Regions from separate parts of the Streptomyces sp. NPDC037100 genome, predicted to be linked through region 1. Evidence: riboswitches for the same ligand, from Rfam matches in the RefSeq annotation. Region 1 holds a riboswitch; each other region holds the start of a gene.
The links. Region 1 has a riboswitch for cobalamin ahead of ACZ7EG_RS34070 (energy-coupling factor ABC transporter permease). Riboswitches for the same ligand answer to the same signal wherever they lie in the genome.
Positions count from the first base shown of each region.

Region 2: it holds a riboswitch for cobalamin, as region 1 does, so the genes downstream of both, ACZ7EG_RS01165 (prenyltransferase/squalene oxidase repeat-containing protein) here and ACZ7EG_RS34070 (energy-coupling factor ABC transporter permease) in region 1, are expected to answer to the same signal.
Region 3: it holds a riboswitch for cobalamin, as region 1 does, so the genes downstream of both, ACZ7EG_RS05990 (ribonucleoside-diphosphate reductase subunit alpha) here and ACZ7EG_RS34070 (energy-coupling factor ABC transporter permease) in region 1, are expected to answer to the same signal.

Region 1 is NZ_JBVJSX010000013.1:180,413-189,908, forward strand. Features, by position in the region: gene ACZ7EG_RS34060 (MDR family MFS transporter) at 1-336, shown strand, start outside; gene ACZ7EG_RS34065 (serine/threonine-protein kinase) at 571-2,040, shown strand; cobalamin riboswitch at 2,170-2,354, shown strand; gene ACZ7EG_RS34070 (energy-coupling factor ABC transporter permease) at 2,385-3,086, shown strand; gene ACZ7EG_RS34075 (energy-coupling factor ABC transporter substrate-binding protein) at 3,083-3,451, shown strand; gene cbiQ (cobalt ECF transporter T component CbiQ) at 3,458-4,207, shown strand; gene ACZ7EG_RS34085 (energy-coupling factor ABC transporter ATP-binding protein) at 4,204-5,058, shown strand; gene ACZ7EG_RS34090 (maleylpyruvate isomerase N-terminal domain-containing protein) at 5,134-5,790, shown strand; gene ACZ7EG_RS34095 (alpha/beta fold hydrolase) at 5,863-6,666, shown strand; gene ACZ7EG_RS34100 (PP2C family protein-serine/threonine phosphatase) at 6,666-7,988, shown strand; gene ACZ7EG_RS34105 (STAS domain-containing protein) at 7,985-8,317, shown strand; gene ACZ7EG_RS34110 (ABC transporter ATP-binding protein) at 8,614-9,496, shown strand, end outside.
Region 2 is NZ_JBVJSX010000001.1:239,318-248,813, reverse strand. Features, by position in the region: gene ACZ7EG_RS01175 (energy-coupling factor transporter transmembrane component T) at 1-306, opposite strand, end outside; gene ACZ7EG_RS01170 (SCO2322 family protein) at 431-1,069, opposite strand; gene ACZ7EG_RS01165 (prenyltransferase/squalene oxidase repeat-containing protein) at 1,066-2,274, opposite strand; adenosylcobalamin-variant (AdoCbl-variant) riboswitch at 2,400-2,490, opposite strand; gene ACZ7EG_RS01160 (bacteriocin fulvocin C-related protein) at 2,789-3,802, opposite strand; gene ACZ7EG_RS01155 (SAM-dependent methyltransferase) at 4,280-5,095, shown strand; gene ACZ7EG_RS01150 (helix-turn-helix domain-containing protein) at 5,296-6,201, opposite strand; gene ACZ7EG_RS01145 (MBL fold metallo-hydrolase) at 6,399-7,424, opposite strand; gene ACZ7EG_RS01140 (aldehyde dehydrogenase) at 7,583-9,034, shown strand; gene ACZ7EG_RS01135 (ferredoxin) at 9,037-9,270, shown strand.
Region 3 is NZ_JBVJSX010000002.1:180,705-190,200, reverse strand. Features, by position in the region: gene ACZ7EG_RS05990 (ribonucleoside-diphosphate reductase subunit alpha) at 1-1,885, opposite strand, end outside; cobalamin riboswitch at 2,010-2,166, opposite strand; gene ACZ7EG_RS05985 (GNAT family N-acetyltransferase) at 2,219-2,725, opposite strand; gene mctP (monocarboxylate uptake permease MctP) at 2,851-4,479, opposite strand; gene ACZ7EG_RS05975 (DUF3311 domain-containing protein) at 4,476-4,742, opposite strand; gene ACZ7EG_RS05970 (GntR family transcriptional regulator) at 4,882-5,646, opposite strand; gene ACZ7EG_RS05965 (extracellular solute-binding protein) at 5,961-7,241, shown strand; gene ACZ7EG_RS05960 (carbohydrate ABC transporter permease) at 7,329-8,318, shown strand; gene ACZ7EG_RS05955 (carbohydrate ABC transporter permease) at 8,315-9,157, shown strand; gene ACZ7EG_RS05950 (glycoside hydrolase family 3 protein) at 9,167-9,496, shown strand, end outside.

The DNA of each region.
Region 1 (9,496 bases):
GTCGTGGCCGCGGCCCGCCCCGCCGGCTGGACGGGCACGGCCGGGCTGCTCCCGGCCGCGGGCTTCGTGATCTTGCTCACCGTGGGGCAGATGCTGGTCGTGCCCGCCGCCCGCGCCTGGGTGCCCGACCTCGCCGAGGAGGGCCGGCTCGGGCTCTACATGGGTGCGCTGTCGTCCGTCTCGGGCCTGATCGTCCTGGCCGGCAGCGCCGCCACCGGCCTCCTGCTCGACCTGGGCCTGCCGGCCGCCGTGCCGTGGCTGGTCCTGGCGGCCGTGCCGGCCCTGGCGGTGGCCCTGTTGCCGCACCGGGAAAAGCGTACGGGCGCGGCGGCCTGACACCCTGCCGGCCTCCCGCGGCAACCGGGCGCCGGGAGTGTCACCCCGGCGGGCGACTCCTTCGCTCCGGGATTTCCGTGCCGGGGCCCTCCGGGGACAGCGCCGCGGAGATCGGCGGTCGTGCCGCGCCAGTATCCTGGGTCGGCTGCGGCACCCCTCATCAATCCTCGTGCACAAGCGGGGAGTTCGGCGTCCTGCGGCGACGACCTTCCCCTATGCGTGAGACGAGGACGAGTGCTGCTAGCGGGCCGCTACCGGCTGGATGTGGAGATCGGGCGCGGTGGAATGGGAGAGGTCTGGCGCGCGTACGACGAGACGCTCGCCAGAGCGGTGGCCCTCAAGCTGCTGCTGCCCCAGGACACCGACGCCACGGCGGCCTCCCGGTTCCGTCTGGAGGCTCAGACCGCCGGACGGCTCAACCACCCCAACGTGGTCGGTGTGCTGGACTTCGGTGAGTACGACGACCGGCTGTACCTGGTGATGGAACTGGTCGAGGGCGACAGTCTCGCCGGGGTGCTGACCGCCTCCGGCGCGCTGCCCGCCGAGCGGGTGGCCCTGCTCGCCGCGCAGGCGTCCGCGGGGCTCGCCGCCGCGCACGCGCAGGGCATCGTGCACCGGGACGTCAAGCCCGCCAACCTGCTGCTGGACGCGGCCGGCACGCTGAAGATCGGGGACTTCGGCATCGCGCGGTTCCTCGACGACCCCGGCGCCGCGCTCACCGCCACCGGCCAGATCATCGGCACCGGCCTCTACCTCGCGCCCGAGCGGGCCCTGGGCAAGCCAGCGGGGCCCGCCTCCGACATGTACTCCCTCGGCTGCGTGCTCTACCAGCTCCTCAGCGGACGCCCGCCGTTCCAGGCCGACACCGCCGTCGCCCTGCTCCACCAGCACCTGGACTCCGCTCCCGTGCCGCCTCGCGAGCTCGGTGTCGCCGGACTTCCGCCGGCGTTCGAGAACTTCCTCCTCGGTCTGCTCGCCAAGCAGCCCGAGGACCGTCCCACCGCCCAGCAGGCCGCCGAGTGGTTCGCCGGGGGCGCCTGGCGGGGCCTGCCCGAGCCGCTGCCGGAGGTCTCGCCGCCGCTGCGGCCGAACACCGCCTCCGCGGCGATGCCCGCGAGGCCGGGACCGTACGCGACCGCCGAGACCGGCAGCCCGACCACGTACGCGCTGCCCGCCACCACGGGCCATCGCACCGCCGCCCGGGCGGCCCAGGCGGGGCGTTCGGGCCGCTCGCGCGGGCGCGACGGTCGCGGGAACCGGTCGAAGCTGGCCGCGACGGCCGCCGCCGCGGCACTGTTCATCGCCGCGATGCTCATCGGCATGCGCTGGTTCTCGCCCGACACGACCACGGAGGGCACGGAACCCGACGCGTCCCCGAGCGCGAGCAGCCCCGCCGCCACGCCGTCCGCCGACTCCGCCACGTCCGACTCCTCCGATCCGCAGGCCGACCCGGCTGGCGGCCCGGCGGGCGGCCCCGCGGGCGGCCCGGGGGCAGCCGACACGCCGGCCACGGGCACCGTGGCCGATGTCACTCCGTCCCCACCGCCCCCTGCCCCGACACCTTCCGCATCCGCGCCGGGCGCCGCGACACCGACGGAGGAAGCGGTCGACGGCGGCCCGGAGCAGCCGAAGCCGGAGAAGCCGCGCCAGGCCGGGGAAGACGGGGGGAGCGACGCCGGCGGGGACGACGGTAACGAGGACTGACACGGCCCGGACGTCACGCGGCGGGAGCCTGCGTGGAGAAGCGTGGACCAGCCGGGGGATGCGCCGGTGTGCGAACGGGCGCCCCCTCGCGCGCCCCTTGGGTGGCTTGTCATCGCCCTTACCCCGGCCTTATTGTCACCAGGCCTTGGTGAACGGGAAATCCGGTGTGATGCCGGTGCGGCCCTCGCCACTGTGAATCGGGAAGTCCGGCTCCAGCCCTCACGGGCAGCCACTGGGTCCTCGTGACCCGGGAAGGCGGAGTCCGGGCGGTGGTACCCGTCAGCCAGGAGACCGGCCAAGGCGCGTCAACCATCCACGAGGTGCTGGAGAGGGTCTGCTGAGCCATGCACATAGCCGAGGGTTTCCTTCCTCCGGCGCACGCGGTCGCCTGGGGTGTCGCGTCGGCGCCGTTCGTCGTCCACGGGGTCCGGTCGCTCACCCGTGAAGTGCGCGAGCACCCCGAGAGCACTCTGCTCCTCGGTGCGTCCGGTGCCTTCACGTTCGTCCTGTCCGCCCTGAAACTGCCGTCCGTCACCGGAAGTTGCTCACACCCCACCGGCACGGGCCTCGGAGCCATCTTGTTCCGGCCGCCCATCATGGCGGTGCTGGGCACCATCACCCTGCTGTTCCAGGCGCTGCTGCTGGCGCACGGCGGCCTGACCACGCTCGGCGCCAACGTCTTCTCCATGGCGATCGTCGGGCCCTGGGCCGGATACGCCGTCTACAAGCTGCTGCGGCGCTCCAACGCGCCGCTGATGGTGGCGGTGTTCTTCGGCGCCTTCGTCGCCGACCTGTCCACCTACTGCGTGACCAGCGTGCAGCTGGCGCTCGCGTTCCCCGACCCGGGCAGTGGATTCCTGGGCGCGCTCGGCAAGTTCGGTTCCATCTTCGCCGTCACGCAGATCCCGCTCGCGGTGAGCGAGGGCCTGCTGACCGTGCTCGTGATGCGGCTGCTGGTGCAGTCCAGCAAGGGCGAACTGACCCGGCTGGGCGTGCTCCTCGCCAAGAAGCAGACCCGGACCGAGACCGAGGCGGTGGCCCGATGAGCAGGAACACGAAGATCAACCTGGTGCTGCTGCTCGCCGTGGCCGCGCTCGCCGTGCTGCCCCTGGCACTCGGCCTCGGCGACCACAAGAAGGAGCCGTTCACGGGATCCGACGGCGAGGCCGAGACGGCGATCACCGAGCTGAAGCCGGACTACGAGCCGTGGTTCTCGCCGCTGTACGAACCGCCCTCCGGTGAGATCGAGTCGGCGCTGTTCTCCCTCCAGGCGGCCCTCGGCGCCGGGGTCCTCGCCTACTACTTCGGCCTGCGCCGGGGACGTCGGCAGGGCGAGCGGCGGGCGCTGGAACGGGAGTCCGACAGCACGCTCGCCGGCACCGCCGGGAAGTCCACCGCGGAACAGGACTGAGCCCGGGTGCTGCCGATCGACGCGGCGGCGCACAGCAGTCGCTGGCGCCGCCGCCATCCCGTGGACAAGGCCGTGCTCGGACTGGGTCTCACCGTGCTCGCGATCTCCCTGCCGCCCTGGCCGGGCGCGGCCCTGGTCCTCCTGACGGCCGTGGTCGTGCTGCTGGGTCCGGCCGGGGTGCCCCGGCGTCGGCTGTGGCGGGCCTACCGGGTGCCGCTGGGCTTCTGCGTGACCGGCGCGCTCACGCTGCTCGTCCAGGTGGGCGGACCAGGGGGGTTCGTCTCCCTCGCCGCCGACGGGCCGCTCCGGGCCGGGGAGTTGCTGCTGCGCACCTCGGCGGCCTCCCTGGGGGTGCTGCTGTTCGCCTTCACCACGCCCATGTCCGACCTGCTGCCCCGACTGGTCCGGGCCGGAGTCCCCGCGGCGGTCGTCGACGTCGCGCTCGTGACGTACCGGATGAGCTTCCTGCTGCTGGACTCGATGCGGCGCATCCGGGAGGCCCAGGCGGCCCGGCTCGGGCACACCGGCCGGGCCGCGGAGTGGCGTTCCCTGGCCGGGCTCGGCGCCACCGCGTTCGTCCGGGCCTTCGACCGGGCCGGCCGGCTCCAGGCCGGGCTCGCCGGGCGGGGCTACGACGGCACCCTGCGAGTCCTGGTGCCCGAGGCCCGGGTCTCCGTCCGCTTCACGGCGGCCAGTTGCGCGCTGCTCGTCGCGCTGGCCGTCCTCACCCTCGTACTGGAAAGGCCGCTGACATGAGCGAGCCCGCCCTCGTCGCCCTGCGGGGCGCGTCCTTCGCCTACGAGGACGGCCCGGCCGTGCTCAGCGGCCTCGACTTCGAGATCCACGAGGGCCGCGCGCTGGCGCTGCTCGGCCGCAACGGCAGCGGCAAGACCACGCTGATGCGGCTGCTCAGCGGCGGCCTGAAACCGCACGAGGGGCGGCTGACGGTCGAGGGGCAGCCGGTGGCGTACGACCGCAAGGGGCTGACCCGGCTGCGGACCACCGTGCAGCTGGTGGTGCAGGACCCTGACGACCAGTTGTTCGCGGCGTCCGTCGAGCAGGACGTGTCGTTCGGTCCGCTGAACCTCGGCCTGGACGACACGCAGGTACGGGCGCGGGTGGCGGAGGCACTCGCCGCCCTGGACATCACGGCCCTGGCCGACCGGCCGACCCATCTGCTCTCCTACGGACAGCGCAAACGCACGGCCATCGCGGGCGCCGTCGCCATGCGGCCGCGCGTCCTGATCCTGGACGAGCCGACGGCCGGACTCGACCCCGACGGCCAGGAGCGGCTCCTGACCACCCTCGACGGACTCCGTGCCGCCGGCACCACGGTGGTGATGGCCACCCACGACGTCGACCTCGCGCTGCGCTGGGCCGACGACGCGGCGCTCCTCACGCCGTCCGGTGTCCGCACCGGGCCCGCGGCCGCGGCACTGGCCCGCACGGATCTCCTCCGGGAGGCGGGTCTGCGACTGCCGTGGGGTGCCGCGGTGACGGAATGTCTGCGGTCCCAGGGGCTGCTGACGGAAACGGAGCCGGGCCCGCGTACACCGGACGAGCTCGCCGTGCTCGTGGGAGGGCGGCTGGGGGCGTCCGGAGGGTGAGAGCCCCGGCGGCGGTGAGCACGGTCGGCCGGAACACGCTTGTCCGGCGTCGCCGCGCCGCACTACGTTGCCGAGGTGGATCTCTTCTCACGCACCTGGACGGCGTTGCGCGCGGCGGTGGCGGATCTCTCCGACGAGGACTTCGGGCGGCCCTCCGGCTGTACGGGCTGGCTGGTACGGGACCTGGTGTGCCATCTGATCGTCGACGCCCAGGACGTGCTGATCACCCTGGCCACCCCCTCCGACCGGGCCCCGACCCGTGACGCGCTGACGTACTGGGACGTCTCCGGCACTCCGCCGACCGGTGACGACCCGCTCGACGCGCTGACCGTCCGGCTGGCCGCCGCGTACGAGGATCCGCACCTGCTGAAGTTCCATCTGGACGACGTCGGCTCCGCCGCCGGGCGTGCGGCCCTGCTCGCCGATCCGGGCAGCCGGGTCGGCACCCGTGACGAAATCCTCACGGTGCGCGACTTCCTCTCCACCTATGTCATGGAGTGGACGCTGCACCACCTCGACCTGATCGCTCACCTGCCGGGCGCGGAGCTGCCTCCCGCGGAGGGGCTCGCCCGGTCCCGGGAGATGCTGGAGCTGATCGCCGCGGGCTCGTTCCCGTCCTCCTTCCCCGATGCGGACGCGTTGCTGATCGGCACCGGGCGGCGTGCGCCGACCGAGGCGGAGCAGGCCGAGCTCGGTGACCTGGCCTCCAGGGTGCCGCTGTACCTGGGCTGACTTCACGGTGGCGAAGCCGTTGTCCGCGGGCCGCCGTCGTCCCGCTCCGGCCGGGGTGGGAGCATGGCCGCCATGGACATCCGTCGCAGGAACAACGTCAACGTCGTCGGGCCCGACGACGCGCCGGTGCTACTGCTGGCCCACGGGTTCGGCTGCGACCAGAACATGTGGCGGCTGGTGGTGCCGGCTCTTGCGCAGCGCTACCGGGTGGTGCTGTTCGACTACGTCGGTTCCGGCGGCTCGGACCTCGGGTCGTGGAGCGAGCAGCGGTACTCCTCGCTCCAGGGCTACGCCGCCGACGTCGTCGACGTCTGCGAGGAGCTGGACCTGCGGCAGGCGGTGTTCGTGGGGCACTCGGTCAGTGCCATGGTCGGAGTGCTGGCGGCGCAGGCCGCGCCGGAGCGGATCGGGGCGCTCGTGATGGTGACTCCCTCGCCCTGTTACATCGACGACGAGGGCTACCGCGGCGGCTTCAGCACGGAGGACATCGACGAACTGCTCGCCTCCCTGGAGGCGAACTACCTGGGCTGGTCGTCCGCGATGGCCCCGGTGATCATGGGCAACCCGGAGCGGCCGGAGCTGGGCCGGGAACTCACGAACAGCTTTTGCGCCACCGACCCCGACATCGCCCGGGTCTTCGCCCGTACGACCTTCCTCACCGACAGCCGTGAGGACCTGCAGGGCGTCGCCGTGCCGACCCTCGTGCTGGAGTGCGAGCAGGACGCCATCGCGCCCCGTGAGGTCGGCGCCTACGTGCACGCGGCGGTCCCCGCCTCCCGCCTGGTCACGCTCGACGCCACCGGGCACTGCCCGCAGCTCAGCGCGCCGCAGGCCACCACGGAGGCGATCCTCGAATTCCTGGAGTCCCTGAAGTGATGTGTCGTACGGGCGGCGTGCCGGAGCCGGCCGGGAGGGGGGACGAGGCGAGCACGGACGCGGCCTTCTCCGCGCTGCTGGAGGACAGCTCGGAGGACCTGTACGAGTCCGCGCCCTGCGGTTACCTGTCCACGATGATGGACGGCACCATCGCCAAGATCAACAACACGCTGCTGGAGTGGCTCGGCCTGGACCGTGAGGCTGTGGCGGGCCGCAAGCGCTTCGTGGACCTGCTCACCATCGGCGGAAAGCTGTACCACGAGACGCACTTCGCTCCACTGCTGCGCATGCAGGGCGAGCTGCGCGGCATCGCCCTGGACATGCGGCGCCCGAGCGGTGGCCCGCTGCCGGTCCTGGTCTCCGCCGTGATCAAGCACGGCACCGAGGGCGAGCCGTTGCTCATCCGCATCACCGTCTTCGACGCCTCCGACCGCCGCGCCTACGAGAAGGAGCTCCTGCGCCGGCGCCAGGAGGCCGAGCGGGCCCGTGCCGAGGCGGACGCGGCCCGGCGCCAGGCCGAGGCCGACCGGGCCAGGCTTGCCGACGCCCTGGCCGTTCTGCAGCGCTCCCTCGTGCCGGACTCGCTGCCCGCCGTACCGGGCCTGGAGACGGCCGTCCACTACCACACCGCGTCCCCGGACCAGCTGGGCGGCGACTTCTACGACCTGTTCCCCGTGACCGGTGACCGTTGGGCGTTCTTCCTCGGCGACGTGTGCGGCAAGGGCCCCGAGGCCGCGTCCCTCACCTCGCTGACCCGCTACACCCTGCGCGCGGCCGCCCACCACGACCCGGATCCGGCCTCGGCGCTGAGCACCCTGAACGCCGTCCTGCACGAGCGGTACACCGGCGACGGCAACCCCCGGTACTGCACCTGCATCTTCGGGATCGTCGAACCGGGAGGCGAACACGGGCGGACCGCGGTGCGCCTGGCCTCCGGTGGCCACCCGCCGGCACTCGTCCTGCGGGCGGACGGCCGAGCCGAGTACCTGCCCACCCCGGGCGGTCTGCTCATCGGCGTCGTCCCCGGCGCTCCGATCGGCACGGCCGAGACCGTGCTGGCGCCCGGTGACACGCTCGTGCTGTACACCGACGGCCTCACCGAGGCCCGCATCGGCCCCGGCCGCGACGACCTGTACGGCGAGGAAGCCCTGCACGCCTTCGCCACCGATCACGCCCCCGCCGCACCGCACGAGGTGATCACCGCCCTCACCGGGCTGCTCGAGAGCTTCGGCGACGGTCTCGACGACGACACCGCCCTGCTCGCCCTCGGCGTTCCCGCCGCCCCTTCCGTCATAGCCCCGGCAACGAATCACACCTCATGAACCCGCTCACCGTCAGACAGCTCGACACCGCCACGGGACCCGTTCTGTACGTGGCCGGCGACCTGGACTTCGACCAGGCCCCCGTCCTGCGCAGCCGGCTCGACCATCTGCCCCTGTCGCCGGGGCAGTGCCTGGTCCTGGACCTGTCGGGTCTCGCGTTCTGCGACTCCTCGGGCATCACCGCCCTGCTCGCCGCGCGCCAGCACGCCCTGGCCGCCGATGCCGACATCGCCCTGGCCGCCGTCCCGGCGAACCTGCTGCGCGTCCTCAATCTCGTCGGCCTCGACCAGGTCTTCACCCTGCGCCCGGACTCCAGCGCCGCGTCATGACCCGTGCCGGAGGGCGGGCCGGACGACCGGCTTGAGCTGCTTCTCCGGCGGCGCGGTCCCCGGTCGACCACCCTCACCTCCGGAGGGCTCTGCGGCCTCGCCCCGGCGTACGGACGCCCGGCCGCCGCGCTTCCTGGCGCTCCCCGCACACCTCCGCCCGGCCGGAAAACGCTTGGACTGCGCGGCCGGCATCGCGGGACACTTCCGGACTCGACCCGAGACCTCACACATCCGTTGCTGCGACGGCCCCTGCACGCACGACGTGGCGGGCGGCCACAGAACGACACAGGGGTGGGATGGAAACGCCGGAAACACACAGGGTATTACCGGGCAAGCGCTCGGTGCTTCTCGCACTTCGCCACTACGGACGGGAGTTGTCCCGGCTGCGCCGGTGGACGGCACCCGCGATGCTGCTCTCGGCGCTGGGCAACATCGGAATCAACTACGTCGCGCCGCTGATCGTCGCCAAGCTCGTCGCAGACATCGCGGGGAACAAGGACGTCACGGCCGGCTCGACGCTGCCGTACGTACTCGCCTTCGCGGGTGTCCTGCTGGTCGCGGAGGCACTGTGGCGCGTCGCCCTGCACTGCCTCAACCGCCTCGACGCCCTGGGCATCGAGCATCTGTACGTGATCGGGATGGACGAGCTGTTCGCCAAGGACGCCGCGTTCTTCCACGACAACTTCGCCGGTTCGCTGACCAAGCGGGTCCTCAGCTTCGCCTCCCGTTTCGAGCAGTTCGTCGACACGCTGACGTTCCAGATCGTGGGGAGCTTCGTGCCGCTGACGTTCGGCGCGGTGGTGCTGTGGCGCTACGAGCCGCTGCTCGTCGTCGGTCTCCTGGTGATGATCGCGCTGACCGCGGTGCTGGTCGTGCCGCTCATCCGGCGGCGCCAGGCGCTCGTCGACCGGCGTGAGGAGGCGATCGCCCGGGTGTCGGGCCATGTCGCCGACAGCCTGATGAACATGGACACGGTGCGGGCGTTCGCCGCGGAGGAGCGCGAGGCCGCCGAACACCGCTCCCGGGTGGCGACGTCGCGCCGGCTCACCATGCGGTCGTGGGACTACGGCAACCTGCGCATCGACACACTGGTCGCGCCGATGTCAGTCCTCACCAGCGCGATGGGTCTGCTGCTCGCGGTGACGCTGGCCGGTGGCGCGCACGGTGTGGAGGCGGTCG
Region 2 (9,496 bases), on a different contig from region 1:
CGTCCCTGGGATGGGGGAGCCGAGGACGGTCGCGAAGACGAGACGGATGAGGATCACGGCGAGGGCGAGTTTGACGAAGGCACCGTAGGAGCGGGACCAGGGGGTGTCGGGGCGGCGGCTGGCCACGACGTAGGCGGAGACGGTGATGAGGAGGCCGAGGAGGAGGGGGTTGGTGGTGCGGGTGGCCGCGGTGCCGAGGGCGAGCGCCCAGAGCCACCAGGCTCCGGGGTGCAGTTGGGCACGGCGTCGGCGCCCGGGCCGGAATGGGTGCGCGACCCGGCGCTGCGGGGTGCCGCCTGCGCCCACCCTCCTCCAGGCTCGCGACTTCTCCCCCAAGTTCCCGGCTTCGCTCGAGCAGGGGGGACCCCCATGAGCAGGCGGGACCCCCACCGCCCCAGCGGCACGACTGCCCGCAGGCCGGGCGGGACGGCTACCCACGCCGTCGTACCTGCCAGATCGCCGCGCCGCCCAGGAGCGCCACCACGGCGATACCCGCCACCAGGCCGAGGGACGGGCCGTCGTCCGACGTGGTCCTCTTCTCCGCTGCCGGCTGCTGCTTCTTCTCCTGGCTCTGCCGGACCTGTTCGCCGCAGCCCTTCTGCGGATAGCCCGAGATCGCGCACAGCAGGGCGTTGGTGTCGTAGCGCAGCGGCTTGGCGACTGCCGCCAGGGCCTCGGCCGTCGTCGCGTCGGGGGAGACCCGGGCGCAGGCCGTGCGGGCGGCGGGCGGGGTTTCACCCTCGGGCGCGTCCGACGGGGTACCGAAGTCGAGGACCAGGGCCACTCGCTTGCTGCCGTCGCGCGCGGGCGTCTTCGCGCAGATCGTCGCGAAGTCGGCCGTCCCGCGCGGCCGGGCCGCGTCATCGGAGTCCTCGCTCACCGCGAAGCGGAAGCCCTGGACGTCACCGTCCGAGGGGCGGGCCAGGGACGGGCCCTGGGTGGCGTAGACCCAGCGGCCGGCGTCGCGCTCCCAGAACGACCAGTACCGGTATCCGGCGGCCCGGGCCTGGCCCGCGCCCGCGCACAGCAGGAGCGAGGCCAGGAGGAGGAGAAGGCCCCGGCGGATCACAGCTGCTGCTGCTTCTTGCGGCCGGTGAACAGGAAGCCGATGCCGATTCCGGCGACCAGGCAGATGCCGACGTACCACCAGACCCCGAAGAAGTCCGAGCCGGAGTCCTCCTGCTCGTCCGAGGCCTTGGTCTGCTCGGCGGTCTGCGGGGCGGGGCCCGTCGCGTTGAGCTGCTTGACGAGGTCCGCGCCGCCGAAGTCGCGCGGGTTCGTGCCGGTCGCGTGGGCGGCGAGGATCAGCTGGGCGTAGGCCGCGGGACCGCTCTGCGCGGCCCAGGACGCGGAGTTCTTCTCCAGCCACCGCACGGACTTCTCGGCCTGCGTGGTCTCACCCGATGCGGCGAGCGCGACGACCGCGTCGGCGGTGTTGCCGTAGTCGGGCTGGGGCTCGGCACCGGCCAGGGCGGACATGAGATGCCCGTCGTCCTTGGCGAGGGCGGTGGTGAGGTAGGCGGCCCCGTTGGCCGCGGCCTGCTCCGGCGTCCCGGCCTTCTCGCAGGTCGCGTCGGACTTCTTGCCGGGCTCGACGACCATGCCCTTGCCCAGGGAGCCGAGCACACCGGCTGCGGTGGCGTCCGCGTTGGCGGCGAGCTTGCCCTTCTTGTCCGGCTGGAAGGCGAAGGCGCCGTCGCCGTCCCCGCCGCAGGGCAGGGCGAGCTTCAGCATCGCGTCGTAGGGGGACTTGCCGCCCTTCTCGACCTGGTCCGGCTTCTCGCCCGCGGCGGCCAGCGCGCCCACGACGACCGACGTCGAGTTGGTGTCGCTGGCACCGCCGGGTGAGTAACCCCAGCCGCCGTCCTTGTTCTGGACGGACTTCAGCCAGTCGACGGCCTTGCCGGTGGCGTCGTCGTGCCCGCCGAGCGCGGTCAGGGCCTGGACGGCGGCGGACGTGGCGTTGGTGTCCCGCATGGTCTTGGCGTCGCACGCGGTGGTGGGATCGGGGCGGTACGAGGCGAAGGAGCCGTCCGCGCACTGCTGACGCGCCAGCCACCGCACGGACTTCACCGCCGGCTTCACGCCCACCGTGTCCTGCGCGAGCAGCGCGAGGGACTGTCGCCAGACCCCGTCGTACTTCGGGTCGGTGCCGCCGTACAGGGCGGAGGGGAACGCCTGGGAGGGCGACGGGGACGGGGCGGCGGCGGCCGGGGTGGCGGCGCCGATCACGGCGACGGCGGCCAGGACCGCGGCGCTGCGGCGGACGTTCATGATCGGCGGGTGCCTCTCCCTGTGGGGGAGCCGGGCAGCGCGGGGCACCCCCCGGCGGCTCGGCTCCGTATACCTCGACGGTGCCGCGCACCGGCACTCTGCCGGGCACGCGAGCCGGTCACGAAACCGTACGGGGCGATCCGGCTCACCGCCCGGGTGGGGCGGATCACGGTTGCGGGTCAGCGCCGGAATTGCACCGGCTTCCCCCCGTACGGTGTGATGACGACCCGCTTACTGTACCTGGGCGGGGAGGACCGGCCGAGGGGCCATGGAGGGCTTCGCCCTGCGTCGGCGGGGGGTGCGGCCTCGGGGAGGGCTCGTCACCCCGTCTCAAGGTGGGCCCGGTGTGGTCTCGTTCGGCATGGCGGCCGACAGCGCGCGGCCGGCAGCCGAACCCCGCGGGGGAAGGCAACCGCGTCATGGCCCGGAGCGCGGGCCGCTGCCGACGGGTGGGACCTGCGGCTGCGGCCCGCGCCTGCCTGCTCGGTCAGCTGTCGAACCTCGACGGCCGGCGTCAGTCGGTGCAGGTTCCGTTGCACTGGTACAAGCCCAGGAAGCCGCAGCCCGATGTCGTGCTGCAGAAGCAGCACTGGCAGCGTGGGCCTTCCCACACGGTGCACCACTGCGAGGTGGTGCTGCAGTTACAGGTGGCCTGCACCCCGGCCCCCGCTTTGCCTCGAGCGGCCGGAGCGGCGTCGACGGGCCCGAGAGTCACCAGGAGCGCGGCGCTGTCGGCCATGCCGAACGCTTCCTTCGCTGCCACCTCCACGGCGGAGATGCGGCTCTGCAGCTTCGAACCCTTCTGCGGCTCGCCGCCGACGAAGCTGGCCTCGGAGCCCGCCAGGTCCAACGCCTCCTGCACGACCCGTTTCTGTTGCGCGGTCAGCGCCGGATGCGCGTCCTGGAACCGCTTCAGGTGTTCGGTCCACACCCGGCTGCGCTCGGCCGGGGAAAGCTCCACCAGTACGGCCTGACGGACAGCCGAGGGCAGCGGCGCGATGGCCGCGTACGTGCGCGGTAACGCGTTGCGGTGTGCGGCTACCCAGGACCGGGCCTCTGTCTGCGCGGAGCGCGCGAATGCCGGGGTCTGCCCCGCCATCGTCATCCCGACCGCTGTACTGACGCCGCCCGCCAGCAGCAGGAAGCGCTTGCGGCTCACGCCTGAGCGGTCCTGCTCCGCAGCACCGTCCGCGGTGGTCAGTGGCCGCCCGGTGCGGGCCGCACGACGCAGTTCGCCCAGGGCCACGAGTACGCGGCCGGTCGCCCGCAGTCCGAGTCGCCGCACCAGCGGCGGAGTCATACGGGGTCCTGTCCAGGCGCGTACCGCGCCGTCAGCCACCCGCAACAGGGTCGGCGCCCACACGGGTTCGGCGCCCATCGCCTCCTCGCGCCACCGCCGTACGTCCGCGTCGGTCAGCGGCAACACCTCCAGCTTGCCTCCGCTGGCCCGGGCGACGGCGGACGACACCGTGGTGCATGTCCCGCAGGATGAGTCGAACGCCAGGATCCAACGTGTCGTGATCTGCATTCCCTGCCCTCCGTTGGCTGCGTCTGAGGCAGTTGCCGCCACGATGCGACCAGGACGCCGCGCGGGTGCCGACCATGCCGGTGGCAGGCAGCCTCAGCAGCAGGGTCACACGATGGTGTCGATCAGGCTGAACTGGGGCAACAGCCGCATTCGGACAGCGATAACTGTGTCGTGCCCTTCTACTGGTGGACAGGTGGATTCAAGTCGTTTTCTGTTCGGTGACCCAGTGCGTTTCCGTGGCCTGACGATGCCTTCATCCGACTGCTCACCCTGCGGGGACCGGTGGTGCGGGGAAAGCCGTATCTTCGGCGGTGCGTATGACGAGTCTCCGGAGGGCCGACCGAGGCACTGCGCCGCCGGGGTGCCGACGACGGGCCGGGACGAAGTCGAACTCCTGCATTCCGCAGCGGAGTTGATCCTCTCCAGGGCGCAGAACGGCTAACGTGGGGCTTTCCGACCACACACGCAGGAGCGTCCATGACCGACCCGGTGGAGAACTCCGAGCAGGAGCCGTTCCCCAAGATCGACACCTCGGTGCCGCACTCGGCCCGGATCTGGAACTACTGGCTGGGCGGCAAGGACAACTACGAGGTCGACCGGGTCGCCGGTGACGCGTTCCGCGAGGTGTTCCCCGGTATCGAGACCGGGGCCCGCGCCGCCCGTTACTTCCTCGCCCGCGCCGTGCGCCACCTGGCCGCAGAAGAGGGCATCCGCCAGTTCCTGGACATCGGCACCGGCCTGCCCAACGTGGACAACACCCACCAGATCGCCCAGCGGGTGGCGCCGGAGAGCCGGATCGTCTACGTCGACAACGACCCACTGGTGCTGGCCCACGCCCGCGCCCTGCTCACCAGCACGGCGGAAGGCGTCACCAACTACGTGGACGCCGATCTGCGCGAGCCCGACACCATCGTCCGGGAAGCCGCGAAGACGCTCGACTTCGACCAGCCCGTCGCCCTCATGCTGATGGGCATCCTGGGCCACATCGAGGACCACGAGGAGGCCCGCTCGATCGTCCGGCGGCTGGTGGACGCCCTGCCCCCCGGCAGCTACCTGGTGCAGTACGACTCCACCGACACCAGCGAGGACTACGTCCGGGCCATCCAGACGTACAACGACGGCGGTTCGATCCCGTACATCCTCCGCAGCCCCGAGCAGATCGCCCGCTACTTCGACGGTCTGGAGCTGCTCGAACCGGGCGTGGCGTCCTGCTCGCGCTGGCGTCCCGACGCGGCGGCCCTGGGCCTGCCGGCCGAGGTGCACCAGTACGGCGGCGTCGCACGCAAGAACTGAGCCCTCGGGTCTGAGCCCTCGGGTCTGAGCCCTCGGGTCTGCTCCCTCGGGTCTGAGCCCTCGGGTCTGCTCCCTCGGGTCTGAGCCCTCGGGTCTGAGCCCTCGGGTCTGAGCCCTCGGGTCTGCTCCCTCGGGTCTGCTCCCTCGGGTCTGCTCCCTCAGGTCTGCTCCCTCAGGTCTGGGCCGTCGAGTCTGAGCCGTCAGGTCTCCTGAAGGATGCGGTGCAGGATGGTCGGAGTCTCGTCGGGCGACTCGGCTTCTACCACCAGCCGGTTCATCGCGTCCCAGTAGCACTCGATGTCGGCCGGCCGGTCGGGGTAGAGGGCGCCGGTGAGCTGCTCCAGGTAGACCACGTCGGGCAACTGTCCACCGGGCAGGCGCAGAATGGTGGCCGGACCCACCTCCGCGGCGTGTGCGCCGGTGGTCAACGGCAGGATCTGCACCGTGACGTGCGGCAGCCGGCAGCTCTCGATGAGATGCCTGAGCTGCTCCCGCATCACGCGGATGCCGCCCACGGGGCGACGCAGCGCCGCCTCGTCGATCACGGCCCACAGCCGGGTCGCCGGCTGTCGGCGCAGGATCCGCTGGCGGTCCATCCGCAGGGCGACCCGGCGGTCGGTCTCCGTCGCGCCGGCGTCCGGGTGCGCGAGCCGGACGGCCGCACGCGCGTAGTCGGCGGTCTGCAGCAGGCCGGGGACGCGCTGGACGCGGAAGCAGCGGATGACATCCGCCGCCTGTTCGGCCCCGAGGTAGGTCTGCATCCACGTCGGCACGACATCGCTGTAGGACCGCCACCAGGCGGGGGTGTTGGCCTGCTCGGCCAGCGCCATCAACGTGGCGCGCTCGGCCTCGTCCGTGACGCCGTAGAGGGTGAGCAGATCGGCGACGTCACGCAGTTTGAAGCCGTGGCGGCCGGCTTCCATCCGGCTGATCTTGGAGGAGGAGGACCGGATGACATGCCCCGCTTCCGCCCGGCCGATGCCCCGCTCCTCCCGCAGCCCGCGCAGCCGGGCGCCCAGGGCCAGCCGCGGCACCATGGGCCCGGCGCACCCGCCGTCCAGGACTCCGCTGCCGGTCGTCGTGCGTGCGGCTTTGTCGGTGCCCATGGGCGCCTCTCCCGGTGCGAGCGTTGCTTCCGACCATCCTAGGGGCGCTCCGCATCGTCAAGGGCCCTATGCCGAGGGCAGGTTCGGACGCGCGGCTCGGACACGGTGTGGGTTCCCCGAGGGAAGGTGGAGGGTGCGCGAGGCGAGCCGGCCGGTCCCGTCCGTCCGGCGGAACGGGTGCCGTCCCGACCTGGACTTCACACCGCCACGTACGTCACCGGCTCGCTCCCCGGCACCGCCTCCGCCCGTCCCAGCTTCACCAGCCGCCGCAGGTGCGCCTCGGCCTCGGACACGGCGATGGTGCGGGAGCCGTACGGGATCCGGTCCCAGGGGCGGTTCCACTCCATGCGTTCGGCGAGCTGCCAGGGGGTGAGGGGCTCGGCGAGCAGGGCCAGCAGGTCGGCCAGGCGGGACTCGTGGTGGGCGAGCAGTGCGCCGACGCGGGCGGTGGCGTCGGAGAACGGGTGCTGGTGGGCCGGGAGGATCTCGGCGGGGGCCAGTCGGCCGACGCGTTCGAGGGAGTCGAGGTAGTCGCCGAGGGGGTCTGTGATGGTGGCGTCGTCCGGGTCCTCGTAGAGGCCGATGTGCGGGGTGATCCCGGGCAGCAGGTGGTCGCCGGAGAACAGGCGGCCGTGGCCGGGGAGTTGTACGGGGTGGGCCTCTTCGAGGTGGAGGCAGACATGGCCGGGCGTGTGACCCGGGGTCCAGATCGCGCGCAGCCGGCGGCCGGGGAGGTCGAGGAGTTCGCCGGGGACGATGTCGCGGTCGGGCAGGGCGGGGGAGAGGCCGGGCAGGGCGCGGCGGCCGGGCCTGCGCAGGGGGGCGAGGTGCTCCTCGGGCGCGCCGGCCGCGGTGAGTTTGGCCGCCATGTACGTGAACCAGTGCTCGGGACGGGCCTCGCGGGTCCGCCGTACGACCGCGGTGTCCGCCGCGTGCATCGCGATCCAGGCGCCCGACGCCCGACGGACCCGGCTGGACAGGCCGTGGTGGTCCGGGTGGTGGTGGGTGATGACCACGCCGTGGATCTCGGCGACCGAGGTGCCGCAGGTCGTGAGGCCCTGCGCGAGGGTGTCCCAGGACTCCGGGTCGTCCCAGCCGGTGTCGATCAGCACGGGGCCGCAGTCGGTGTCGACGACGTACACCAGCGTGTGGCCGAGCGGGTTGTCCGGGATCGGGACCCGGAGGGACCGGACGCCTCCGCCGTGGTCGGTCACCTGTGTCATGGGGTCCCCCAGTCGCCGGCTCCCCGTCACTATAACTAGAACGGGTTCCAGCGAGGAGTCTCCAGCGGTGCGCGGTCCGTGGACTCCTCGGGGCGGGGCTGGTATCAGTGGCGTATCTGATGCACCGTCAGGAGATGCTCCCGGGGAGGCAGTCGGCCATGACCGAGCTCGTGGAACACGGACAGCTGTTCATCGGCGGGGAGTTGACCGACCCCCTGGGCCAGGACGTCATCGAGGTGGTCTCGCCGCACACCGAGGAGGTCATCGGACGCGTCCCGCACGCCTCGACGGCGGATGTGGACCGGGCCGTGGCGGCGGCGCGGCGGGCGTTCGACGAGGGGCCCTGGCCGCGCATGAGCCTCGACGAACGCATCGAGGTCGTCGGCCGGATCAAGGACGCCGTCACCGTCCGGCACGACGAGATCGCCCGCCTGATCTCCGCCCAGAACGGCTCGCCCTACTCCTGGAGCGTCCTCGCCCAGGCCCTCGGCGCGGTCATGGTCTGGGACTCGGCGATCACCGTCGCCCGGAACTTCACCCACGAGGAGCGGCGGGACGGCGTGCTGGGCCGGATTCTCGTACGGCGCGAGCCCGTCGGGGTCGTGGCCGCCGTGGTCCCCTGGAACGTCCCGCAGTTCGTCGCCGCCGCCAAGCTCGCACCCGCGCTGCTCACCGGCTGCACGGTCGTGCTCAAGCCGTCGCCCGAATCCCCGCTCGACGCCTACCTGCTCGGCGAGATCGCCCGCGAGGCCGGGCTGCCGGAGGGCGTGCTGTCGATCCTGCCCGCCGACCGGGACGTCAGCGAGTACCTGGTCGGGCACCCCGGGATCGACAAGGTCTCCTTCACCGGGTCGGTCGCGGCCGGCAAGCGCGTGATGGAGGTCGCCGCCCGCAACCTCACCCGCGTGACGCTCGAACTGGGCGGCAAGTCCGCCGCCGTCGTCCTGCCCGACGCGGACGTCGAGACGGCCGTGGCGGGCATCGCCCCCGCGGCCTGGATGAACAACGGCCAGGCCTGCGTCGCCCAGACCCGCATCCTCCTGCCGCGCTCCCGCTACGACGAGTTCGCCGACGCCCTGGCCGCCGCGGCCGGCGCCCTGACGGTCGGCGACCCGCTGGACCCGGCCACCCAGGTGGGCCCCCTGGTGGCCCGGCGGCAGCAGCAGCGCAACCTCGACTACATCCGCATCGGACAGGAGGAGGGCGCCAAGATCCTGACCGGCGGCGGACGCCCGGCCGGTCTGGACCGCGGCTGGTACGTCGAGCCGACCCTCTTCGGCGACGTCGACAACTCCATGCGCATCGCCCGCGAGGAGATCTTCGGCCCGGTCATCTGCCTGCTGCCCTACGGCGACGAGTCCGACGCCGTGAAGATCGCCAACGACTCCGACTACGGGCTGAGCGGCAGCGTCTGGACGGCGGACGTCGAGCACGGCATCGACATCGCCCGGCAGGTCCGCACGGGCACGTACTCCGTCAACACGTTCAGCCTGGACATGCTGGGCCCCTTCGGCGGCTACAAGAACTCGGGCCTGGGGCGGGAGTTCGGGCCCGAGGGGTACGGCGAGTACCTGGAGCACAAGATGATCCACCTCCCGGCGCAGGCGTAGCGATGGGCGACCGCTGGCACGTCGAGGTCGACCGCTCCCTGTGCATCGGCTCCGCGCAGTGCCTCCACCACGCGCCGGACGGCTTCCGCCTGGACGCCGCCCGCCAGTCCCGTCCGGCCGCCCCGGACATGGACGCGAACGAGAGGGTGCTGGAGGCGGCCGAGTGCTGCCCGGCGGAGGCGATCGTGATCACGCTGAGGGACAGCGGGGAGGCGGTCTTCCCCCCGGAGGAATAGGGCCCGGGTGGAGATGAGTAAATGCCCGGAAAATCATGATTGAAGGGGGTTTCAATCCCCTGTGGGCGTTCTATCCTGGAAGTCGGCCTACGAGGCGAGTGAGGGAGTCCGACCGGAGTAGCCGACGTCGGCGGGAAGTGGCATTTGGGCTTCCGCTGGTGCCGACTGCGACGGTAGGGCTGAGAGGCCGGAAGGGCGCAGGGCCGAAAGGCCGGGCGACCGGAAG
Region 3 (9,496 bases), on a different contig from region 1:
ACAGGTTGGACACCTGCGGCTCGATGCACTCGTACACGCCCGCGATGGAGGCGATGGTCGCCGTGGGCGCGATGGCGAGGAGCAGCGAGTTGCGCATGCCGGTCGTGGCGACCCGCTCGCGCAGGGCCGCCCAGCGCTCCGGCCAGGTGAGCTGGACGTCGTAGTGGTCGGGGTGCAGCACACCCCGGGCCGTACGGGTCTTCTCCCAGGCCGGCAGCGGTCCGTTGCGCTCGGCGAGGTCGGCTGAGGCCTCGTAGGCGGCGAGCATGATGCGCTCGGCGATGCGGGTGGACAGGGCCTTGGCCTCGGGCGAGTCGAAGGGCAGGCGCAGCTGGAAGAAGACGTCCTGCAGGCCCATCGCGCCGAGGCCGACCGGACGCCAGCGGGCGTTGGAGCGGCCCGCCTGCTCGGTCGGGTAGAAGTTGATGTCCACGACCCGGTCGAGGAACGTGACGGCCGTGCGGACGGTCTCGTCCAGCCGCTCCCAGTCGATGTCGCCGCCGGCCACGAACGCGCCGAGGTTCACCGAACCGAGGTTGCAGACCGCCGTCTCCCCGTCGCTGGTGACCTCCAGGATCTCCGTGCAGAGGTTGGAGGAGTGCACGACGTGGCCCGGCTCGGCCGTCTGGTTGGCGGTGCGGTTGGCGGCGTCCTTGAAGGTCATCCAGCCGTTGCCGGTCTGCGCCAGGGTGCGCATCATGCGGCCGTACAGCTCGCGGGCGGGCAGGGTCTTCTTCGCCAGGCCCTGTGCCTCGGCCGCCCGGTACGCGGTGTCGAACTCCTCGCCCCACAGGTCGACCAGTTCGGGCACGTCCGAGGGGGAGAACAGCGACCAGTCGGCGTCGGCGTTCACGCGCCGCATGAACTCGTCCGGCACCCAGTGCGCGAGGTTCAGGTTGTGCGTACGGCGGGCGTCCTCGCCGGTGTTGTCGCGCAGCTCCAGGAACTCCTCGATGTCGGAGTGCCAGGTCTCCAGGTAGACCGCGGCCGCGCCCTTGCGCCGGCCGCCCTGGTTCACGGCGGCGACCGAGGCGTCCAGGGTCTTCAGGAACGGGACGATGCCGTTGGAGTGGCCGTTCGTGCCGCGGATCAGCGAACCGCGGGCCCGGATGCGGGAGTACGCCAGTCCGATGCCGCCGGCGTGCTTCGACAGCCGGGCCACCTGGTGGTACCGGTCGTAGATCGAGTCCAGCTCGTCCTTGGGGGAGTCGAGGAGGTAGCAGGACGACATCTGGGGGTGCCGGGTGCCGGAGTTGAACAGGGTGGGGGAGGAGGGGAGGTAGTCGAGGCGGCTCATGAGCCCGTAGAGCGCCGCGACCTCGTCCAGGGCGCGCGTGGTGTCGTCCTCGGCGAGGCCGCTCGCGACCCGCAGCATGAAGTGCTGGGGCGTCTCGACGACCTTGCGGGTGTACGGGTGCCGCAGCAGGTAGCGGCTGTGCAGCGTGCGCAGGCCGAAGTAGCCGAAGCGGTCGTCGGCCGCCCGGTCGATCAGCGCGTCGAGACGGGCGGCGTGGACGCGCACGAACTCGGCGGTCCGGTCGGCGATGAGGCCCTCGCGGTGGCCGACCGCTACGGACTCGGTGAAGGACGTGACGCCCTGCGAGGCGGCCTCTTCGCGGATGCCGATGGTCAGCAGCCGGGCGGCCAGCCGGGAGTAGGCGGGGTCCTCGGAGATCAGACCGGCCGCGGCCTCCGTCGCCAGCTCCCGCAACTCCCGCTCGTCCGCCTGCGCGGAGCGGCCGCGCATCGCGGCGGCGGCGACCCGGCCGGGATCGGCGTCGGGGAGGTCGGCGGTCAGCTCGGTCAGGGTCCGCAGCAGCGCGGCACCGGGGGCGTCGTGCTCTTCTTCGGCGGCTGAGACCGGTTCGGCTGGCGCGATGGTCACGTGGGGCTCTCCCTCGCTCGGCACGGGGGCCTCGTCGAGGGCAGGCAGCAGCACGCGAGCGCACGGGGCGTCGCGTCCACCGGCCCATTCCACGAGGCCCGGACGTCAGGGCACACCGGCCGGGTGGCCGGGCGCGCTGTCGGCAGGTCCTCGGACTGACTCCTGTGCGGGGCGGTTCCCGGAACGGAGTGGTTCCGGGAACAGACATGCACAAGTACACCGTTGCGGGACAGTTCCGGATTCGCACCGGATTCCCCTGCGGCGACAGCGAGCATGAGCATACATCTTGTGCCGGGTTCGGGCGGCACCCCCAGATGTTGTGTCGTGCTGGTTTCAGAGCGTCAACTCATAGGTGAGAAGAGTGATGTCCGTCAGCTCCGGGAGGGGGTTCCAGTCGCGCTCGGGTGTGCGGGCGAAGCCCAGCCGTTCGTAGATGCGGTGGGCCGCGTGCATGGTGGGTTGTGTCGACAGCACGACGCTCCGGCAGCCCGGGGTGGCCCGCGCCCGGTCGACGCAGGAGCGCACGAGGGCCTCGCCGACGCCCTGTCCGCGGGCTGCGTGCGCGACGGCCAGCATACGGATCTCGGCCTCTCCGGGGCCCGCTATGTCGGCCATGGGGCCGCCGGACGGGACGAAGGTGACGCCGCCGAGCACGCGGCCGTCCCTGAGTGCGGCCAGGACCTCCGCACAGGCCGCCCGTGCGGCGACGTCCCGCAGCACGTGCAGGTACTGGTCGCTCTCGCCGAAGTCGAGCAGGCCGTCGTCGAGGTAGGCCCGGGCCGTGAGGTCGCCGAGGGCTCCGTACTCGGTGGGCCCCGCACGGCGGATCAGGATGTCCATGCGGTGAGTGTGTACGACAGCGGGCCGCCGTTGTGAGTGATCTCGGCGGCCCGCTGCGGGCGTCGTGTGGTTGTTCGCGCCCACGCGGCGGAGCCGCATGGTGATACAGCCCCGCGCCCCTGAGGTCAGTGCGCGGAACCGGCGGTGGCAGGCGGGAGCTCCACCTGGACACCGGGGTCGCCCGCGTCCGCCGTGTAGTCCTCCGGCTTGGTCTCGTCGATGCCGTCGGGGGCCTTCAGGGCCTTCAGGACGAAGGTCAGGACCACCGTCACCACCACGTTCAGGACGAACGCCGTGAGGCCGATGTAGCCGATCTCCCCGATGCCCGGGATCTCCTTCGCGGAGCCGCCGAAGTGCTTCTGGGTCGGGGAGGCGACGCCGTACGCGGCGACCGTGCCGTAGATCATGCCGACCGCCCAGCCCGCGAGCAGGGCCCAGCGGTGGAACCAGCGGGTGAACAGGCCGCCGACCAGGGCCGGGAAGGTCTGCAGGATCCAGATGCCGCCCAGCAGCTGGAAGTTGATGGCGACCGTCTTGTCCATGGTGAGGACGAAGGCCAGGGCGCCGACCTTCACCAGCAGGGAGACCAGCTTGGAGACCTTGGTCTCCTGTGCCGGTGTGGCGTCCGGCTTGATGAAGTCCTTGTAGATGTTGCGGGTGAAGAGGTTCGCGGCCGCGATGGACATGATGGCCGCCGGCACCAGCGCGCCGATGCCGATCGCCGCGAACGCCACGCCCGCGAACCAGTCGGGGAACATCGTCTCGAACAGCTGCGGGATCGCCAGCTGCCCGTTCTGCACCTTGATGCCGGCCGCGATCGCCATGAACCCGAGCAACGCCAGCAGACCCAGCATCAGCGAGTACAGCGGCAGGATCGTGGTGTTGCGGCGGATCACCTCACGGCTCTTCGAGGACAGCGTCGCCGTGATGGAGTGCGGGTACATGAAGAGCGCGAGGGCGGAGCCCAGCGCCAGCGTGGCGTACGTCCACTGGCCCGGCTCGGCCGGCGTCAGCGCACCGCGCGGCGCACCCGTCGCCGGGTTGGTCTGGCTGTACGCCTCGCCGGCCTTGGCGAAGATCTCGTCGAAGCCGCCCAGCTTGATCGGGATGTAGATGATCGCCACCGCGATGACGATGTAGATCAGCGTGTCCTTCACGAACGCGATGAGCGCGGGGGCCCGCAGGCCCGAGGAGTACGTGTACGCCGCCAGCACGCCGAACGCGATCAGCAGCGGCAGGTCCTTGATGAACCAGTTGGTGTTCTCGCCGCCGCCGACGCCCATCACGTCCAGCACGGCCTGGATGCCGACCAGTTGGAGCGCGATGTACGGCATCGTCGCCAGGATGCCCGTCAACGCCACCGCCAGCGACAGCCCCTTCGAGCCGAAGCGGCCGCGCACGAAGTCGGACGTGGTGACGTACCCGTGCTTGTGGGAGACCGACCACAGGCGGGGGAGGAAGGTGAAGATCAGCGGGTACACCAGGATCGTGTAGGGCACGGCGAAGAAGCCGGCCGCGCCCGCGGCGTAGATCGCCGCCGGCACGGCGACGAAGGTGTACGCCGTGTACAGGTCGCCGCCCAGCAGGAACCAGGTGATCCAGGTGCCGAACGAGCGGCCGCCCAGGCCCCATTCGTCCAGACTGTGCTCGTTCTCGGCCTTGCGCCAGCGCGCGGCCAGGAAGCCCATGACCGTCACGGCCAGGAAGAAGAAGATGAAGACGCCGAGCGCGACGCCGTTCACGCCGTCCTTCACTGCGACGCACCGCCCTTCGCGGCCGAGCGGGCGCGCTGGTCACGCTGCCACAGCTTGTAGGCGATCATCGTCAGAGCGGTGGAGATCAGCACCCAGGCCATCTGGTACCAGTAGAAGAACGGGATGCCGATGAAGGCCGGGTCGGTCTTCGCGTACGAGCCGACCCACAGCATGGCCACGAAGGGCGCTATGAGGCAGACGGCGATGACGACGCGCACAGGCGTCACCACCGGCCCTCTGCTGGCTTCCGGGGCTTGCGACATCAGGCGGCTCCGTCCCCTTGGTGATCACCTGTGGCGCAGGCACCCTAGGTCAGGGTGAGGCGGGAACGGAACCCCTCGTCCGCAATGCGGTACCCAACCGAAACCAGGCGTCAGAAGCGACGGAAGCCCTGCGGTGGGGTTACTCGGCAGGCCGCTTCAGCCGGGCCACGAACTTGTACCGGTCCCCCCGGTAGACCGACCGCACCCACTCCACCGGCCGGCCGTCCCGGTCCAGTGAGTGCCGGGAGAGCATCAGCATCGGCAGCCCGACGTCGGTGCCCAGCAGACCGGCCTCGCGCGGGGTCGCCAGCGACGTCTCGATGGTCTCCTCGGCCTCCGCGAGACGGACGTCGTAGACCTCGGCCAGCGCGGTGTACAGGGACGTGTACTTCACCAGAGAGCGGCGCAGGGCGGGGAAGCGCTTGGCGCTCAGGTGGGTGGTCTCGATGGCCATCGGTTCGCCGTTGGCCATGCGCAGCCGCTCGATGCGCAGCACGCGCCCGCCGGGTGTGATGTCGAGCAGCCCGGCCAGGCGGTCGTCGGCGGTGATGTAGCCGATGTCCAGCAGTTGCGAGGTGGGTTCGAGGCCCTGGGCGCGCATGTCCTCGGTGTACGAGGTCAGTTGCAGCGCCTGCGAGACCTTCGGCTTGGCGACGAAGGTGCCCTTGCCCTGGATGCGCTCCAGCCGGCCCTCGACGACCAGCTCCTGCAGCGCCTGGCGCACGGTCGTGCGCGAGGTGTCGAACTCCGCCGCCAGCGTGCGCTCGGGCGGGACCGGCGTCCCCGGCGCCTGGGTCTCCGTCATGTCGAGCAGGTGCTTCTTCAGGCGGTAGTACTTGGGCACGCGCGCGGTACGGACGGGCACCCCGTTCTCGTTCTCAGCACTGCTGACGTCGGTGCTCATGCTCCGCCTTCCCGGCCCGGTCTGCCGACACGATCCCACTTGTATACCGTCGGCGCCTGTTTTGGTCTAGTCCACCATTCCCTGTGGTCTACCCGCAGTATGCCGTGTCTCGCTCGGGATTTCGCTGGCTTCTTACTTAAAGGTCCCTGCATATGTAGGTCGCATAACGGCTGGTCAGAGCGGTATCGGGGCCCTTGACAGGCCTTCTGGTCTGGTCCAAGCTCCCCGGTACTGGTCTACACCATTGGTCCAGGCCCGGCCCCACGTTCACTGCGGGGAGCCAGGGGGGTTGTGGGATCCCTGAGGAGGGTGGCGTGAAGCGCAAGCTGACAGCCGCGATCGGAATCGCGGGCATGATGGTCTCCATCGCGGCATGCGGGGGCGAGGGTGGCGGGGGCTCCGACAAGGGTGCGGACGCCAAGGAGCTGACCGTCTGGCTCACCGTCGACGCCCAGAACAACTGGCCCGCACTGGTGAAGGCCGCCGACGCCGCGGTGAAGAAGAAGCACCCCGGGCTCGAGATCAACCACGAGTACTACGGCTGGCCCGACAAGAACGCCAAGCTCGACGCCGTCCTCGCCACGGACAAAGCTCCCGACGTGGTCGAGATGGGCAACACCGAGATGCTCGGCTACATGGTCAAGGGCGCCTTCGCCCCCCTCGACCGGTCCGCGTTCGACAACTCCGACGCCTGGCTGGACGGCCTCAAGGCCTCGGTCACCTACGACGGCAAGACCTACGGCGTCCCGTACTACGCCGGCGGCCGCGTCGCCAACTGGCGCAAGGACGTGGCGGCATCCGTCGGGGTGAAGTCGGCCCCGAAGACGTACAAGGAGCTGACCGCGGCCCTGGACAAGATCCAGAAGAAGCAGGGCGACAAGTTCAGCGCCTGGTACCAGCCCACCCGCGACTGGTACGCGGCCATGTCCTTCGTCTACGACGCGGGCGGCGCCATCGCCACCGAGTCGGGCGGACGGTGGAAGGCCTCCCTCTCCTCGCCCGAGTCCCTCAAGGGCCTGAAGGAGTTCAAGAACGTCGTCGGCACGTACATGCACGGCGACAAGACCAAGGACGAGTCCGACCGCTACATCGTCTACGGCCAGGGCAAGTCCGCCATGATCTTCGCGGCAGCCTGGGAGGGTGCCACCTCCGAGGACCCTAAGAACGACAAGACCGGCAAGCTCAAGGGCAACCTCGAGAACTTCGTGATGCCCGGCCCGTCCGGCAAGAACATGCCCGTCTTCCTCGGCGGCTCCGACCTCGCCGTCCCGGTGAAGTCCGACGCGCAGGCCCTGGCCGCCGAGTGGATCAACGCCTTCACCGGCTCCTCCGGGCAGAAGGGCCTGATGGCCAAGGGCAACCTGCCCAACAACAAGACCGACCTCGCGACGCTCAAGAACGACCCGAAGACGGCGGTCCCCGCCACCGCGGCCGAGTCCAGCTGGTTCGTCCCGATGGCGCCCGGCTGGGGCCAGGTCGAGAAGGCCCAGATCCTGCAGACCATGCTGCAGAGCATCGGCACCGGCAAGAAGTCCGTCGAGGCCGCCGCCAAGGAGGCGGACGCCGCGATCGACAAGGTCATCAACACCAAGTGACCCGAGCACAGGGCCCCGTCGCCTCCCCGCAGTCCTCGACGGGGCCCTGAATCTCGTACGACCTGAGGGCCCGTCAAGGAGCGCGCGATGAGTGCCGCAGAGACCACCACCACTGCCAAGGTGCCGCCACCGCGGCAGGCACCGCCGCCGCCCCCGATAAACCGGCGGCCCCGCGGGCAGCGCACGTCGGGCGGGGCCGCCGTCCCCTGGCTGCTGCTCGCGCCCTGCCTGCTGATCCTCGCCCTGGTCATGGGCTATCCGCTGGCCCGCCTGGTCACCCTGTCCTTCCAGAAGTTCGGGCAGTCGCAGCTGTGGGGCTTCCAGCCGGCCGAGACGGTCGGGTTCGACAACTTCGCCAAGGTGCTGGGCGACGGCGCGTTCTGGGCCGTCGTCGTGCGCACGATCGTCTTCGCGGCCGGCGCCGTCGTCTTCACCATGGTGATCGGCATGGCGCTCGCCCTGCTGCTCCAGCGGGTCTCCGGCTGGCTGAGGATGCTCATCAACATCGTGCTGGTGGCCGGCTGGGGCATGCCGGTGATCGTCGCGACCACGGTCTTCAAGTGGCTCTTCGACTCGGACTACGGCGTCTTCAACGCCCTTCTCAGCAAGCTGCCCGGCGTCGAGATGATCGGCCACAACTGGTTCGCGAGCGGCCCAGAGGGCCTGGCCGTGATCATGCTGCTGGTGATCTGGGGAGCCGTGCCGTTCGTGGTCATCACCCTCAGCGCCGGGCTCACCCAGGTCCCGAAGGAGCTCGAGGAGGCCGCCCGCCTGGACGGCGCCGGTTCCTGGGGCGTCTTCCGCCATGTCACCCTGCCCGTTCTCAAGCCGATCATCGTGATGCTCACGACCCTGTCGGTCATCTGGGACATGGGCGTCTTCCCCCAGGTGTTCGTCATGCGGGGCGGCCACCCCGAACCGGAGTTCCAGGTCCTCAACACCTACTCCTACGACCGGGCGTTCGTGGTCAACGACTACGCCCAGGGCTCGGCCATCGCGCTGATCACCGTCCTGCTGCTGCTCGGTGTGGTCGCCGTCTACATGCGGCAGATGCTGAAGATCGGAGAGGTCGAATGAGCACGCTCGCCGGAGCCGGCCGCCACAAGTCGCGGCGGGGCTGGAACCTCCTCGGCCTCCTCGTCTTCGTCGTCGTGGGCTTCCCGCTCTACTGGATGCTCAACACCGCCTTCAAGCCCGCCAAGGACGCCATCGACCCGGACCCGAGCCTGCTGCCGACCGGCCTCACCCTCGACAACTTCGGCCGGGCGCTGGACATCGCCGACTTCTGGGGCCCGGTGGGCCGCAGCCTGGTGGTGTCGCTGGCCGTGGTGGTCATCGGCATGGTCGTCGGACTGCTGGCCGCGCTCGCCATCTCCCGGTTCGCCTTCCGCGGCCGCAAGATCGTGATCGTGGGCATCCTCGCCGTGCAGATGGTCCCGCTGGTCGCCATGATCATTCCGGTGTTCCTGCTGCTCAACGACCTGGGCCAGTACGACCGGCTCGCCGGCCTCATCATCACGTACCTGACCTTCATCCTCCCGTTCACGGTGTGGACGCTGCGGGGCTTCATCGTCAACATCCCTAAGGAACTGGAGGAGGCGGCCATGGTCGACGGCTGCTCGCGCACCGGCGCCTTCCTCCGGGTCGTCTTCCCGCTCCTGGCCCCCGGCATGGTCGCCACCTCGGTCTACGGTTTCATCCAGGCCTGGAACGAGTACCTGTACGCCCTGATGCTCCTCAGCCAGAAGAACCAGACCGCGACCGTCTGGCTCGGCAACTTCACCACCAAACACGGCACCGAATACGCCCCGATGATGGCCGGCGCCACGATGATGGCCGTGCCGATCGTCGCCCTCTTCCTCCTCGTCCAGCGCAAGATGGCCGCGGGCCTGACCGCGGGCGCCGTGAAGGGATGACCTCACCCCATGACGACACTCGCCGGCGGCACCGACACGCTCACCCGCGACGCCCTGACGGTCCTCCAGCCCGGCTTCACCGGCACCACCGCCCCCGACTGGCTGCTGCGCCGGCTCGGTGAGGGCCTCGCCTCCGTCGGACTGTTCGGCCGCAACATCGCCTCGCCGGACCAACTGGCCGCCCTGACCGCCCAACTGCGGGCCGAGCGCGACGACGTCCTCGTCGCGATCGACGAGGAGGGCGGTGACGTGACCCGCCTGGAGGTGCGGTCCGGCTCCTCCTTCCCGGGCAACCACGCGCTCGGCGCGGTCGACGACGTCGAGCTCACGCACCAGGTC